Regions from separate parts of the Halomonas sp. PA16-9 genome, predicted to be linked through region 2. Evidence: predicted binding sites of a transcription regulator. Region 2 holds the regulator's gene; the other holds the start of a gene.
What was found. Region 2 encodes FNR, which switches genes on or off when oxygen is low (the NO sensors DNR and NnrR bind a similar motif). Its sites were predicted from a motif close to TTGATNTANATCAA; they were not measured.
Positions count from the first base shown of each region.

Region 1: FDY98_RS05055 (enolase C-terminal domain-like protein) is a predicted target of FNR. The motif match lies at 2,962-2,975, and genes of this name have one in related genera.

Region 1 covers NZ_CP040451.1:1,111,998-1,117,348, reverse strand. Annotated here, with positions in the region: gene FDY98_RS05065 (tripartite tricarboxylate transporter TctB family protein) at 1-467, opposite strand, end outside; gene FDY98_RS05060 (Bug family tripartite tricarboxylate transporter substrate binding protein) at 487-1,431, opposite strand; gene FDY98_RS05055 (enolase C-terminal domain-like protein) at 1,468-2,808, opposite strand; partial or broken gene FDY98_RS05050 (metallophosphoesterase) at 3,132-3,891, opposite strand; gene FDY98_RS05045 (M48 family metalloprotease) at 5,193-5,351, shown strand, end outside.
Region 2 covers NZ_CP040452.1:55,941-61,291, reverse strand. Annotated here, with positions in the region: gene FDY98_RS16760 (DNA polymerase III subunit epsilon) at 1-61, shown strand, start outside; gene ttcA (tRNA 2-thiocytidine(32) synthetase TtcA) at 322-1,242, shown strand; gene fnr (fumarate/nitrate reduction transcriptional regulator Fnr) at 1,235-1,981, opposite strand; gene hemN (oxygen-independent coproporphyrinogen III oxidase) at 2,066-3,499, opposite strand; partial or broken gene FDY98_RS16740 (sulfite exporter TauE/SafE family protein) at 3,578-4,269, opposite strand; gene ccoS (cbb3-type cytochrome oxidase assembly protein CcoS) at 4,266-4,511, opposite strand; partial or broken gene FDY98_RS16730 (heavy metal translocating P-type ATPase) at 4,508-5,351, opposite strand, start outside.

The sequences.
Region 1 (5,351 bases), on a different replicon from region 2:
ACCAATGATAAAGCGAACGCAAAAACTGTATACGCTGCTAGGTTTCGAAGTTTTCGGCTATTGCTTAATTTTTGAAATTCACCGCTAGTGATGACAAGACAAACGACATTTAAAAAGCAAAATATCGCTGTGCTTGCGATATACCCCAGCCGCTCGAAAGAGTTGATATAAATAACAATCAAAGCCACGATGGTCAGCCATTGCAAAATGCCTTTCTTCGGAGCAGTGGCATTAAGGGCTGTTGCGTCTTCCCGCATTCGCCTTGCAACAAGCCATTCGTAAGAATCACGGATTAAGCAGGGCACGGCACACACAAAAATCAAGCCAGAAATCAACTTTGGAAAAGAAGCGGGGGAAAGCCCCCCCGCCATGCTGACTGCTGGCAGCGTAGTGGCCATATAAAACCCAATTGCCGATGCCACCACAAGAAACAGATCAAAGATCGGTTTACCTATATCCTTTGCCATCAGTCACTAACTCCTTATTTTATTTAGCAGCTAAGTCGCCAGCACTTTCTTTCATCACTTCAGCAGATTCAGCGATAAACGCCTCTAGTTCATCCCCATACAGCGGCACAATATCCAAGCCCAGATTCGAGGCAGTCTCTTCGAAGGATCCTTCTTCTACAATTTCTTTAATGGCGTTGACCCACGCTTCCTTAGCCTCTTCCGGTAGGCCATCAGGGCCCGCGATGCCGCGCCATACTGTCAGAGACAGGTTGTATCCTTCCTCCTGGAAAGTAGGGACATCGGGCAGCGACTCGCTACGCTCTGCGTAGGACATACCCAAGGCTTTCAGACGACCGGACTCTAGCGCCGAGCGAAGTTCCGCCCCACCTAGCACCACGGCATCCACGTGCCCTCCCATAGCAGCGGAGATAGTCTCAGAACCACCGGGGTAGGGAATGAAGTTAAAATCGACTTCAGCGGTATCAGCAAAGGCCACCGCCGCGATGTGAGCTGATGACCCTACCCCCGAAACCCCAACTTGCACCGAGGTGCCTTCCTTCGCAGCCTCGACCATAGCGTCCAAGTCGGCGTATTCACTGTCTTCACCAACAGCGATGACGTAGGGCTCTTCAAGAATCTTGGCGACAAAATCAAAATCTTCGTAGGTAAAGTCAACATTACCCAACGCCTCCAAGGTCAGCAGTGCATTGCTGGCGGCAGCTAAGGTATAGCCATCTGAATCTGATGCCTGAGCACGCGTCAGCCCCACGGCTCCGCCGCCGCCCGAGATATTGCGAATGACCAAGTTGGTATCGAGTTTTTCTTCCAGAAGCGGCTGTAGTGCGCGGACGAAGGTGTCGTTGCCGCCACCGGCTGAGAAGGGCACGATCATATCGATGTTTTGCTCAGGATATTCAGCAAATGCACCAGCACTGGCCATCATTGCTGTTGCCACAGATAAGCTTAGCGCTAACTTTTTCATTGTAATGTCCTTCTTTGTCATGTTTAGAGTATTCACTCAGCGCACTAACGCTGGCTTTTTCGGATCAAACTTCCAATCATCTATCAAATATTGCATTACCATCGCATCATCCCGAGCACCAGCAGGCAGTGAACGATAGAGCTTATTAGCCTCCTCTATGGCCTTCATATCGATGTCGACCCCAAGCCCCGGCGCATCGGTTACGGCCACTTTGCCACCCACAATCTCCGGCGGATTGCGAGTCAGGCGAGCATCGCCCTCCTGCCATATCCAGTGGGTATCAAGCGCGGTTGTGCACCCCACGGCGGCGGCCCCCACCTGGGCGAACATGGCAAGCGAAATATCGAAATGGTTGTTGGAGTGCGAGCCCCAGGTCATACCATGATCCTGGCAGAGCTGGGAGACACGTACAGCACCGGAAAGTGTCCAGAAGTGCGGGTCGGCTAATGGAATATCGACTGAGCGCAGCATCAGCGCGTGGGCCATTTCCCGCCAGTTGGTGGCTACCATGTTGGTGGCGACAGGCAATCCGGTGGCATGGCGAAACTCAGCTAAAATCTCGCGACCGGAGAAGCCTTGTTCCGCCCCGCATGGATCCTCTGCGTAGGCAATCACACCGTGGAGATCCTTGCACAGCCGGATCGCTTCTTCTAGCGACCAAGCACCGTTAGGGTCAATGGTCGTGCGCGCATCCGAAAACGCATTGTGCAGCGCCGTGACGGCCGCTATTTCTTGCTCGCCAGCCAGAGCCCCGCCTTTTAACTTAAAGTCTTTAAAGCCGTATCGATCATGCGCCGCCTGAGCTAGCTCAACAATGTGTTGAGGGGTCATAGCCGCCTCATCGCGTAAACGGTACCAGTCGTGATCCAAGCCCCCAGTGCCACGGCGGAAATCCAACGGCGTAGCGTGCCCATCACCGATAAAGAATAAGTATCCCAGCACGTCAACGCTGTCACGCTGCTTGCCGTTGCCTAGGAGCTCTGCCACCGGCACTCCCAGAAATTTCCCCATCAAATCAAGTAACGCCGCTTCAAGCGCGGCAACTGCATTGATGCGCAGTTCGAATGTCCAGGAGCCTTTGCCGAAATCTTCAAAATCGGCACTCCGTCCGATATTGTGTAACGACGCAATCATGGAGCGCATTTTCCCGATCGACTGACCGACCACCATCTCTCGTGACTGCTCAAGAGACGTTTGAATCGTCTCGCCACCGGGGGCTTCCCCTACCCCTACATTACCGTGGCTATCTTTGAGAATAATCAGGTTGCGGGTAAAATACGGCGAGTGCGCTCCACCGATATTGAGTAACATGCTATCGCGCCCTGCCACGGGAATGACCTGCATATCGGTTATCGTGGGAGTGTCGTGACTCGACATAAACAATTCTCCATTAGGCGGTGTTAGCGCGCAGATCAGCATCCCGCTCATTGCCGCATTAAAATAACGAAGGCGGACAAACGCAGCCCTTGTTGGTCAATCAAAGACTTTTAAACTCAAACCCACTCTTCGCTGCTTGGCATAGGCGATCTAATTATCCGGATCAATATGTCATACATCATACAAATAAGAAGATAAGTAGCATGACTTTCAGACGCAAGCAGCAGTAGTGAAAATTAAACCAAAGTAGCACTGGCTGGCATGACTGCCAGCAAGTGATTAACAACCTAAAAAAGACATTAAATAACTGATTTTATTTATTTTTATACTTCAACCACCCAGCCTGGCTTAAATATCGCTGGAGTAAACTCATCAGGGTATCCACCAGGGTTGGCAATGATACGCGTGCCGTTACGCAGAATATCCACGGGTTCGTGAACATGTCCGTGCACCCATACATCCATATTGCCCATTAAATGAGGCAAATTGGAGGCAAACGCGGGGGATAACGCGTCGCCCAGATATTGGCCTGGGATACAGTCGTGTAGCGGGGCATGATGGCTAACCACCACCTTAGGGCCATCAAACGGCTGGGACAGCTCTTTTTCGAGCCAAGCAAGCGCTTCAGCATGCCTGCTGGCTTGCCTGAGGTGTGAATGTCTCCCCTGGCGAGGTTTGAACGATTTTAAAGTCGGGCATGTAGCGCAACGCCTTAGACTCAGTATCGGCGGGGTTTTGCGTTGGGTCACCGGCGTACAACGCAAAGTCAGTCCATAGCGTTGTACCGTAAAAGCGTACGCCATTGAAGGTGACAGCACGATTATCCAGAAGCTCAATGTCGAGCCGCTCGGCTTCGAGCGCCAGCTCATCACGCAGCAGCGGCATGCAGGTACCGTAGAACTCATGGTTGCCTGGTACATAGATAATCGGCGTGTCTGGAAACTGGTGGCGCGCCCAGGCAAGGCCTTCGCACTTACGGTGAATATCCCCCGCCAGAATCACTACATCTGCCTCCACCTCAGGCAGCTCGCGGTTCCCGTCAAAAAACTCCAGGTGCAGGTCAGACAAAATACGCAGACGCATAGGGCTCCTCGTAACAAATACCTATTTAAACGATCTTACCCGGCCTAGGACACGTTGTCGCAGGGCATCGGTGTCACGTCAAGTCATGCTGCATTGCAGCAAAAATAGGCTATAATAACGATGTAGTCCCAATAGGAGGACCGCACAATGACTTTTTTAATAACCCCCCCTGCACGCGATAATGAAGTTCTAGAGTTCTGGAGCTTGAATGCTCAATGGCATCGTGCCGCAGTTGAAGCGCTGAAAGCCTATTTAGGCTAATTCAGGTGCTTTTGCGCCCTTTAGACCAAAAGCTAATCACCGAAGCCGGAATATTTTCCGGCTTTTTTATGACTATGAAAACCTTTTCCATTCAAAGACCTAATATCGTCATTTCAGCATTTGTAAGCCATGGCTTACGAAAAATGGCAAAACACCTACATCGTTAGGACTAGCCCTTCCCAAAAAAAGCTCTTAGTATCCGACCACAGCTAAATTGCTGCTATGCACAACACAGGCTGTGTACAACATAAGCTTTCTACAACTTGAAGGCTTTACAACATAAGTTTTACAACAAGGTCTCATCGCATTCCCTGTCCCCTGAAAGAGGAGTGAACGCCATGCAACACTTAGTCACCCCAACACAAGCGTTGGAAGTAGATGTTATGGAAGTATGGGCACAGCGTGCCCGCCAACAACGTGCGGCACTTGACGCTATTAAAGCTTACCTGCGCTAAGTCCCCAAACGTCATATTGGTTCAACGCCGCTCAACGCCTCGTTTCAGCGAGGCGTTTTTTTACCTAGTTAAATGGACAAGCATCACTATCAGGTCTAAATATACGACCTCCAGGCTATAACTATGCTTTACGCAGCCATGCATTACCCTGCAACATAGTCTCTTGACACAAGACGCCTGTATAAGATAACGCTCTTCTGCTTACCCGCACCCCTTACCAGATGAACCGCTTTAATGCTCGCTACCATTAGGCTTAATTATATTTGTCACCTCTTTAAAAAACAAATAGTATTGCAATACCTAGTGGATTAATGATAACCACCTCGACGCTTCAGTATACATAGTCCCCCCAAATCATTTACTTCACGGCTGGGTATGGAGTTATATAAAGAAATAGTCTAATATTAATTCGGCTGATAAAGGCGCAATACTCAACGTGCAGACTCTTCTTGTTATGCACGCACATTGACGAAGGAACGGACGATGCAAACACCTTTTTTGGTTCGCAAAACATCTTATGCTTTAGGTTTAGTGGCGACACTCGCCCTTAGCGGCTGTCAATCAGGCGCTGATCTCGGAGGCTTAATGTCTGCGGGCTCCAGCTTAGCCGGCGCTGCCACGATGTCAGATCAGCAAATGCAACAACTAGGCGATCAAACCATCGCCCAGCTTGACTCCCAGAACCACCTTGTTGCAGACGATAGCCAGTATGCAAAACGCTTGGCCGAGTTAACCCAAGGCTGG
Region 2 (5,351 bases):
GGCCACCGCCAGCGCACTGCTGTATATGCGCCTGCAGCGTATTATGGCGCAGGTGGCATAGTAGTCTCTTTCGTCGTGGCGAGGACAGCTTTCCGCGAGGGCGCTGTGAACCCCTCCCTGGGCGCTACTTTTGTCATCCATGACAAAAGACCCTCGCTCCAAGCTGCCCTCGCACCGAGGTATGGTGCAGCGGTCAAAATAGTCACTTCCAATTGCGATATCTTGTGTGGCTACGTCTGATTAGTTGGGTCAGGCGGTGAGTGTTGTTAGAATAGTTATTACTTTTTTCTCACGCCTTCTACCCTCGGCAGTGCTTATACCATGCAAACTCTTGATCACTTTGATCCTGCTCACCTTGATACGGTTGGAGCCACCCCAGCTGACGCTGAGCACGACCAGCCTGAGCTGGCTGATGCGAAGCAGAAGCGTGAATTTAACAAGCTGCAAAAGCGTCTGCGCCGAGAAGTGGGCAATGCGATCATTGATTATCAAATGATCAATGAAGGTGATCGCGTAATGGTCTGCCTCTCCGGTGGAAAGGACAGCTACACGATGCTGGAGATTTTGCGCAATTTGCAGCGCAATGCGCCGGTCAATTTTTCGCTGGTAGCGGTCAATCTGGATCAAAAACAGCCGGGTTTTCCCGAGCACGTATTGCCTGCGTATCTGGATAAGCAGGGCGTGGAGTACCACATTGTCGAGCGCGATACTTACTCGGTGGTAAAAGAGAAAACCCCGGAAGGTAAAACCACCTGCGCGCTTTGTTCACGGCTGCGGCGCGGCTCGTTGTATGGCTTTGCCGAAGAGATTGGCGCCAATAAGATAGCCCTGGGCCATCACCGGGAAGATATTCTCGAAACACTGTTTCTCAATATGTTCTTTGGCGGCAACCTGAAAGCGATGCCGCCAAAGCTGCTATCCGATGATGGGAAGAATATCGTTATTCGGCCGTTGGCCTACTGCAAAGAGGCTGATATCGCCGAGTTTTCGCGGCTGATGGCGTTTCCGATTATTCCCTGCAACCTGTGCGGTTCACAGCCTAATATGCAGCGTCAGGTGGTCAAAGAGATGCTCGCCGAGTGGGACAAAAAGTTTCCTGGCCGCCTGGAGAGCATGTTCAAGGCTGTCACCAACATTGCCCCTTCCCAGTTGGCCGACCGCAGCCTGTTCGATTTTGAAGGCCTTGAGGCCAAGCAAGCAGAGCTACTGGCGGGGCGTATCCAAGCCTTTAACGTCAGCTAACTGTTTGCTCTTCCTCTTCGGCGAGGGTAATCAAGCGCGGCATATCGAGAATGTTGACCTCTCGCCCGGAGACCGCCACCACGCTCTGCTGCTGAAAGCGGCTTAGTATGCGGCTGACCGTTTCCACCGCTAAGCCCAGGTAGTTGCCGATATCAGCCCTGGGCATTGAGAGGCGAAAGCTGTAAGGCGAGTAGCCCCGGCGACGAAAACGATCCGAGAGGGTAATCAAAAAACTTGCTAGCCGCTGATCGGCGGTTTTACGCGAAAGTAGCCGCATCATACGCCGGTCATCGCGCAACTCTTTGCTCATGCTACGATAAAGCTGGCCACGCAGTTCGGGTAGCTCCTCCGAGAGTAAGTCCAGGCGGTCAAAAGGAATCTCGCAGACGGTGGTCGTTTCCAGGGCGATAACGCTACCGGGGTAATGCTCTTCGTCAATGCCATCCAACCCCACCAATTCACTGGGCAGGTAGAAATTGGTCAACTGCTCGCTGCCGTTACCTTCGGCGGTGATCTGTTTCAAACTGCCCGAACGGACTGCGTAAACGCTGGTAAAGGTGTCGCCCTGACGAAACAGCGGTTCGCCTTTTTTCAGCGGCGCGCGACGACGAATAATGGCGTCGAACTGCCCCACGTCGTCCAGCTCAAGGGCAAGTGGCAGGCACAGTGAGCTCAAACTGCAGGTTTGGCAGCGAGCTTCATGGAGTAGCGAGCGCCGACGGCTCATGGGTTCCAACATGCTTTGCTCCTTGAGAGGGTCCCGCTTATCAATTAGAAAATCCTTACTTATTATAGTCGCTTTAGCATGCCTGCAATAAGGTGATTAAACAATCTTAGAATACTGTTGTCCCGTTTGCCCGGAAAGATGGGTATCAAACGCCATTGCTATATGGCGAATCAGCAGCCGCCCCGTCGGCGTGGCGTTAAGCTGATCACCGCGGCGGGTCAGCAGGCCATCCTGTTCGGCGCTCTGCAGGCGCTCAAGCGCTGGCGCAAAGTAGCGGGGGGCATCGATGTTCCAGCGTTGACTAACGGCGGCCAGGTCAATGCCCATATCGCACATCAGCCGCTCAATCACGTCCCGCCGGATCAGGTCGTCATCACTTAAGCGTATGCCACGCACGGTGGCAAGCTGCCCCTGATCCAGCGTCGCTTCGTAGCTTGCCAGATCGCTCGGGTTCTGCGCATAGACGTCATCAATGCGCGAAATCGCCGATACGCCAAGCCCGATTAAGTCGCACTGAGCATGGCTGGAGTAGCCCTGGAAGTTGCGCTGCAGCGAGCCTTCGCGCTGGGCAATAGCCAGGCTATCGTCAGGGCGGGCAAAGTGATCCATACCGATATGCACATAGCCAGCTGCGGTGAGCATTTCGATGGTGGTGCGCAGAATCGCTAGCTTCTCTTCTCCGCCTGGCAAGTCATCGACATTAATGCGCCGCTGCGGGGCAAAACGCTCGGGCATATGCGCGTAATTAAACACAGAAAGGCGCGCCGGGTTGAGCTCGATCACCTGGCGTAGGGTGTTGGCAAAGCTCTTTTCAGTCTGAAATGGCAAGCCATAAATTAGGTCGAGATTGAGCGAGCGAAAGCCCAGGCGATGCGCCTCCTCCATCAGCGTTTCGGTAAGTACCCGAGGCTGAATACGGTTAATCGCTTTCTGCACCAGCGGGCTTAAATCCTGCACGCCCAGGCTGATGCGATTAAAGCCGAGGGATTCGAGATGGCGCAGCGTAAACACATCCGCTTCGCGAGGATCTATTTCAATTGCGTAATCGCGATCAGCAGACGATGAAAGACCAAAACGTGCATCCAGTCGATCAATCAGGTCGCCCATCTGGTTCAAACTGAGAAATGTCGGCGTGCCGCCGCCCCAATGCAACTGCTCCACCGGTCGTGATGTATCCAAGTGGCGTGCGGTCAGCACCATTTCACGGTCAAGCCGGGCTATATAGGGCTCGGCAAGGGCAGTGTTTTTGGTAGCGATTTTATTACACGCGCAGTAAAAGCAGATCTTGCGGCAGAAGGGCACATGAACGTACAGAGAGAGCGGACGCTTACTGGCATTGCTGCGCTCCAATGCCTGGGTCAGGTCGCCAGGGGTAAATTGGTCGTGAAACGACAGCGCCGTGGGGTAGGAGGTGTAGCGTGGGCCGTTGGTGTCGTAGCGACGCAGTAACGCTTCGTCCCACACCGGCTGCATAGGGGCTGCGGCAGCAGCGGGTGCAAGAGGCAAGGCAGCAGGGGTATGAACGGGCATGAAGGGGCGCTCCGACGTTAGGAAATGCCGCTAGCCTAACCCGTGGTTAGGAGGTAAATGTTGAGCCACGTCATGCTATTAGAGGTTGTGTACCGAAAGCGTCCACAGTTGCCACAGTGCAAAAGCGATAATTGTCAGCGCTGCCACGCTGCGGGTCGCGGGGTGACGTATCAAATGGCTGAGCTGGCGGGCAGCCAGGCCAGTGGCAAGCAGCGCAGGTAGGGTGCCAAGCCCAAAGGCGCCCATGAGTAGAGCGCCCTGAAGCGGGTCGGCAATCGCTAAGCTCCAGGCCAACATGGAGTAGACCAACCCGCAGGGGAGCCAGCCCCAGAGCGCTCCCAGGGCGAAGGCTTGGGGAATATGCACTACGGGCATCAAGCGACGCCCCACGGGTTCGATAAAGCGCCATAGTCGCCGGCCAACGGCCTCAATTTTGAGCAGCCCTTTCCACCAGTTGGCGATATACAGTGCCATTAAGATCAGCATCAGCGCGGCAAATATCTGCAGCAGCAGGCGTGCCGTAGCAGAAAGGGAAAACAGCGTGCCTAGCAGCGCCACCAGCGCGCCTGCGCTCATATAGCTAATAATACGGCCTGCGTTATAGCTGAGCAGCAGGCCCCCCATGCGTGCCGGGTGGCGCATGCTAGGGGTACTGCAAAGGTGAGCGCACTCATAATGCCGCCACACATGCCGATACAGTGGGCGCCACCCATCAAGCCGAACACAAACGCCGCCATGAGCGGCGGCAGATCAAGCCCTGTCGGATTCATGAACGGGGCTCTGGGTCGTCGGGTGAGTTTGCATCGGATGGCGCAGCGTTTTTTTGCTTGGTTTGCTGACGCTGGCGGCGCTGCTCAGGGCTAAGATCGTTTTCATCCTCATCAAATAGAATGCGGTGCGCTGGGCCTTCTAGGTCATCGAACTGATCATTTTTCACCGCCCAGAAAAACGCCCAGACGGCGAGGCCCAGCAAAATCAGGGAAAGCGGGATCAGCAGATAAAGAATCGTCATGCGGCCACCGGTGTTGAAGTGTCGAGCGTTGGCGCGTGCTGAGGTCGCCAGCGCGACAGTCGCAGGGCATTACCCACCACTACTAGCGAGCTAAGCGACATTCCAATTGCGGCTAGCCAGGGCGGCACCAGACCCATTGCCGCCAGCGGCAGCGCCGAAAAGTTGTAGCACACTGACCAAATCATGTTCTGGCGCATGATACGCCGGGTGGCGCGGGAAATCTCGATGGCCTCAAAAATCCGCATCAGACGTGGGCTGAGCAGCACTGCGTCGGCGCGGGTGCGGGCTAGATCCGTTGCGCCATTCATGGCAATCGCCACATCGGCACCGGCTAACACCGGCACGTCGTTAATGCCGTCACCAATCATCGCCACGGTTTCGCCTGCGGCTTGAAGCTCTTTCATCCGGGCCAGCTTGCCTTCTGGGCTGGTGCCCGCATGCCAGATGGCAATATTGAGCTGATCGGCCAGGCTTTCCACGGCATCTTCGGTGTCACCAGATAGCAGCTCCACGCTTAACCCCAGAGTCTGGAGGGCTTTGATCGTGGCGGCAGCGTCGTCGCGAACGCCATCGTGCAGGCCAAACCAGGCGCGGGGTGCACCGTTTTCACTAAGCAGCAGCCACTGACCTTTGGCCGGCGCCGCTATGACGTCATCCTCGGTGCTATCTATTGTGCTATCCATTGCGCTATCTATTGCAAACCTGGGCTTGCCCAACCGCCAACGAGCGCCGTTTAGGCTCCCTTCGAGCCCTTGCCCGGTGTGGCTGTGAATATCTTTGGCTTGCAGGGTCGCATCCCGGAACGGCCTAAAGGCGCGGGCGATCGGGTGTTCCGAGTGG